Regions from separate parts of the Pectobacterium cacticida genome, predicted to be linked through region 1. Evidence: riboswitches for the same ligand, from Rfam matches in the RefSeq annotation. Region 1 holds a riboswitch; the other holds the start of a gene.
What was found. A riboswitch is a leader RNA that binds a small molecule or an ion and turns the genes downstream of it on or off. The one in region 1 is predicted to bind thiamine pyrophosphate.
Positions count from the first base shown of each region.

Region 2: linked by a shared signal. The riboswitch ahead of thiB (thiamine ABC transporter substrate binding subunit) and the one ahead of thiC (phosphomethylpyrimidine synthase ThiC) in region 1 are both predicted to bind thiamine pyrophosphate.

Region 1 covers NZ_CP133656.1:3,654,857-3,657,340, reverse strand. Annotated here, with positions in the region: gene thiC (phosphomethylpyrimidine synthase ThiC) at 1-948, opposite strand, end outside; TPP riboswitch at 1,068-1,201, opposite strand; gene rsd (sigma D regulator) at 1,311-1,772, opposite strand; gene nudC (NAD(+) diphosphatase) at 1,879-2,484, shown strand, end outside.
Region 2 covers NZ_CP133656.1:3,292,374-3,294,857, reverse strand. Annotated here, with positions in the region: gene thiP (thiamine/thiamine pyrophosphate ABC transporter permease ThiP) at 1-350, opposite strand, end outside; gene thiB (thiamine ABC transporter substrate binding subunit) at 326-1,309, opposite strand; TPP riboswitch at 1,395-1,491, opposite strand; gene sgrR (HTH-type transcriptional regulator SgrR) at 1,529-2,484, opposite strand, start outside.

The DNA.
Region 1 (2,484 bases):
GTTCAGGTTTTCCGCTACCCCATTCACTTTTTCCAGCGCCTGATAGATAGGGACTGTCCCAATAGGCACCGGGCTGTTACGTAGAATCCATTCGCGGGTTTCATGAATATAACGCCCGGTCGAGAGATCCATCACCGTATCCGCGCCCCAGCGGGTGGACCAGACCAGTTTTTCCACTTCCTCTTCAATGGAAGACGTGACGGCGGAGTTACCGATATTCGCGTTTACTTTCACCAGAAAGTTTCTGCCGATTATCATCGGTTCCGATTCCGGATGGTTGATGTTGCAAGGAATAATCGCACGTCCGGCGGCCACTTCCTGACGGACGAACTCCGGTGTAATGTTTTCCGGCAAATGAGCGCCAAAACTTTGTCCCGGATGTTGCTGGCGTAATACATCACCGTGAATGCGCTCACGCCCCATATTTTCACGAATGGCGATAAATTCCATTTCTGGCGTAATGATGCCCTGCCGCGCATAGTGGAGTTGTGTGACGCATTTACCCGCTTTGGCACGTAATGGTCGAGGTAGGTGCTCAAAGCGTAGATGATCCAGCCCGGCATCAGCCAGACGCTGTTGAGTGAAATTGGAACTGACGCTGGAGAGCGCTTCGGTGTCATGACGTTCGGCAATCCAACTAGCGCGTCGTTTTGTTAGGCCAACGCGGACATCAAGCTGGGCAGCGGGATCGCCATAAGGTCCTGATGTGTCGTAAACCGGAATAGGTTCATTGGCTTCGTACTGAGGATTATCTTTGTTGCCGCCAAGTAGCGTCGGGCTGAGCTGAATTTCTCGCATCGGTACGGCAATGTCGTCACGTGAGCCCGCAAGGTAAATGCGCTTGGAATTGGGGAAAGCCATTCCCTGCAACGTATCGATAAACTGCTGGGCGGCGGCGCGCCGCTCGCGGCGACCCGATGTTGGCAATGCGGTTGGTTCTGTAGACATAGCAAGTTCCTGTATACGTGATAGGGAAGATTGCTTGTCTGGAGTTCGGAGGGAGTAATTATGATTCGAACAGCAAGAGGAGTCAGTGGCGACTCGCCGTGCTGGCGTCGATCTCAATGAGGTGCATTACTCTTGTTCCCTTCGCAGGTATTAACCCGATCAGGTTCCGCGGATCCCGAATTAACGGTCTCAGCCTGTGTGCTCAAGGTTTCTAAAGGAAACACCAGCACGCTAGGCACTCCGACAAGATTGTCCGTCTATTAAACGGACGAATAAAACCCTCACACTGTATGACGGTAAAACGCGGATGTCAAAGCGAGCCTTGTTGTCAGCGCCGGTAATGAAACCCGTTTGGTTGGTGGCTAGCTGTCGTAAACCAGACGAATCATGTTGTCTTCTAACGTAAAGCGCGTTTCCAATGCTTCTCCGACGCAGGAGAGTGCCCGCTGGAATTCAAGATAGTTATCATGGTCGATAGAAGTCATTAGATGACTATCGTAAAACGTCATAATGTGCTGTGTGTTATTTTGCAGGGCAATATCGAGTTGGGTTGAATGTGCTAAAAGTGATTCGCTGTGGGTCGCTGCTTCATGCAGCATCTTTTCGTATAAATGGAAGTGTCCAGTGGAAAGATAATCCACCAAATTATGGCAAAAGTTATCCAATGCCGTGTCGTCCAGAGCAGACAATGCCTCTCTTTTCGGTTTGATACCGACCAGATGATAATAAGCCACGAGAAGCTGTTTCCGCGCTTGTAGCCATTGGTCGATTAACGCATTATTGCCACCAACGTGTTCAGTCAGACTTTGTAGCTGGTTTAGCATGGTTGACTCCGTGAAGGTAAGAATAACTGCAATTCCAGTTATATAACTTAGGTAATCACTCCAAATGTAAAATGCCAGTGAAGTGGCGGTGGAGCAATAAAAAGATATGGAACAGACGCTGAAAGGTGATGAAACCGGCTGGTGGGTCGTAAGCGACGCGGTACAGGTTTGGCTGCCTCAAGGGGAATTACCGTGCGGAACGGCGATGGCGTGGTCGTTGCAGGGGCAACGCGCCCGCCAAATCGGCGAATGGCATGCTCAGCCTGTCTGGCTGGTGTGTCAGGCGCGGGAGGCCGATATGGTATCGGTTCGCCAGTTACTCGATCAGGACGTGAATTTATTCCAGCTAGTGGGGCGAGGCGTACAGTTGGCAGAGTTCTACCGCTCTCATCGTTTTTGCGGTTACTGCGGTCATCAAATGGTGCGGAGCAACACGGAACTGGCCTGTTTATGCCGTCACTGTAAAGAACGCTATTATCCGCAGATTGCGCCTTGTGTCATCGTTGCGATTCGTCGTGGAGAGGAAATTTTGCTGGCGCAGCATCATCGGCATCGTGGAAATATGTATACCGTACTGGCTGGGTTTGTGGAAGTGGGCGAAACGCTGGAGCAAACGTTGGCGCGTGAGGTGATGGAAGAGAGCCAAATTCAGATAAAAAATCTGCGCTACGTGAGTTCGCAGCCCTGGCCATTTCCGCATTCATTAATGATG
Region 2 (2,484 bases), 360 kb from region 1:
CGCCCATACACGCTGAGTAGGCCAAAAATGGCCACCAGCACGGGCAGCACCAGCGTCATCGCGCACAGGCGCAACAGCCAACGGTGGCCGGGAAAACGCCGTCGATACAGCGCTCTGGCGAGAAAAATGGCTGGCACGGTAGAAAACAGCGCGGAGAGAAAGGCTTGCCAGAAGGTGAACCGAATAACATGCCAGAGATAGCTGTCATGCCATAGCGTGCGCCACTGGCTGCCCGGCGCCTGTAGCCACAAGGCGCCGAAAGCCAGTACGGCAACGGAAATTAACAGCGTGGTAGCCAGTAGCCCTGGCCACAAACGTCCGCCGATCAGTGGCTGACGGCGCGTTGCCATGCCTGAATCCACTGCGTCCGGTGAGTGGCGACGTCCTGTGCGCTGAACTGCATGGCTTTTTCCGGCACCTTGAGCGTGGCGAAGCCCGCAGGCAGGTCGGTTTTAACGGCTGGGTACATCCAGTTCGTGGTAGGGATCGCCTGCTGGAAGGTTGGACTGAGGATGAACTGCATAAAGCGTTTTGCCAGTTCGGGATTTTTGCTGGAAGCCAGTTGCCCGGCGATTTCGATTTGCAGATAGTGCCCTTCGCTGAAGGTTGCGGCGGCGTAATTGTCTTTCTTCTCTTCAATAATGTGGTAGGCCGGAGACGTGGTGTAGCTCAGCACCAGATCGGCTTCCCCTTTCAGGAACAGGCCATAGGCTTCGCTCCAGCCTTTGGTGACGGTAACGGTTTTCTTCGCCAGCTTCTGCCAGGCTTGCGGTGCCTCATCGCCATATACTTTTTGCATCCATAGCAGCAGTCCCAGTCCCGGTGTGCTGGTACGAGGATCCTGATAGATCACTTTCCACGGCGTGTCGCTGTCTACCAGCTCATGCAGGCTTTTCGGCGGATTTTTCAGCGTCTCTTTGTTATAGACAAAAGCGAAATAGCCGTAGTCGTAAGGCACGAAGGTCTTATTGTTCCAGCCGCCCGGCACCGTAACGGCGCTGGTGTCGAGATGGTGTGGGGCAAACAGGCCGGTTTGCTCCGCTGCCTGCAACAGGTTGTTGTCCAGCCCCAGAATGATGTCCGCTTTGCTGTTTTTACCTTCCATTCGCAGCCGGTTCAATAGCGATGCGCCATCTTCCAACGCGACGAAATTCAGTTCGCACTCGCACGCTTTCTCAAAAGCGGTTTTGATGACGGGCCCCGGACCCCATTCGGAAGCGAATGAGTCATAGGTATAAACGGTTAGCGTAGGCTTGGCGAACGCCGAAGCAGAGAGCAGTAACAGGCAAGGCAGGCTGATTTTCAGCACGGCGGCTGAACGATGTAGTAATTGATTGAACACTTTGCACTCCTGAGCATCATAGGGTGGCAAAGGATTTTGAGGCAGCAAAGCAATGAGCCGCACTCTCAAATCCCTTCGCCGGTATTAACCGGATCAGGTTCGACGGGTATTTTCTCAGCGAAAAATCTTCCGCACCCCGTTGAGAACGGCTCATTGTAAAGGGTTATGTTGGGTAGTGAAAGGCTCTCAGCGCTCCGGCGGCAAGAACCAGGCGGATTTAAAATCAAACCAGCCCAGCATATTCATCCTGACGCCGCGCATACTGCGTTGCCCCTGAAGTTGCAGCCAGTGATGTAATAGCGGATGCAATTGGCCGCTTTGGATGAGCCTTTCACACCATTCAGCTAAGAGCAGTGTGCCATTGCGCCACCGCTGCGCGTCCGCGTGCAAATCGTCATTCAGGCAGAGTTGTACCAGCGGCAGCTCGTAGAGCGTAGCAAACAGGGAAAATTCGAGGGGTAAATAGCAGTTTACGCTGCCAAACCAGATATCGCTTTCCGCATTGCCCTGGTGCCAGTCTTCGTAGCTGACCGTCTGAATATGCAGCGTGACGCCGTGCTGTGCCAGCAGCGTGCGCATAATCTCACTTAATATCCGGTATTCAGGATGTGCCTGATAGAACGTGAGCGTAACGTCCGTCAGCCCTTTCGGAATGGATTGCGGTATCTCAGGATGGTGATGGTGCCAGCGCGGCAGCAGACTGTAGGCGGGCGACCAGTCACGCTGGTTGCTGGTATTCGCCTGGTTGAGTAGCGAAATGGGGTTAAATATCTGCCTGAGCCATCGTTGAGCTTCCGGCCGTGATGCTAACGGCGAACGCTTATCGAACAGCAGGAAATAGCCGCCTTCTTCCATCCGGCTTTCTAGCTGCTCGTGACGAGAATTGTCAAACTGGAGTTGGATAGATACCGGCGTTTCCTCTGGTTCATCGGGCAGAACCCAGATATTGACCTCATCGATCAGCGCCCGATAGCCAAAATAGTCATCGAAGGCGCGGATTTTCAATTGATTACTGTTATTACGTACCACGGCATAAGGGCCGGTACCAATTGGGTGCTGGGCAAAATCGGGTAGCGTTTGCCACTCTTGCGGCAAAATCATGGCGTGCACGCTGCCTAATAACCACGGTAGCCAGTTATCCG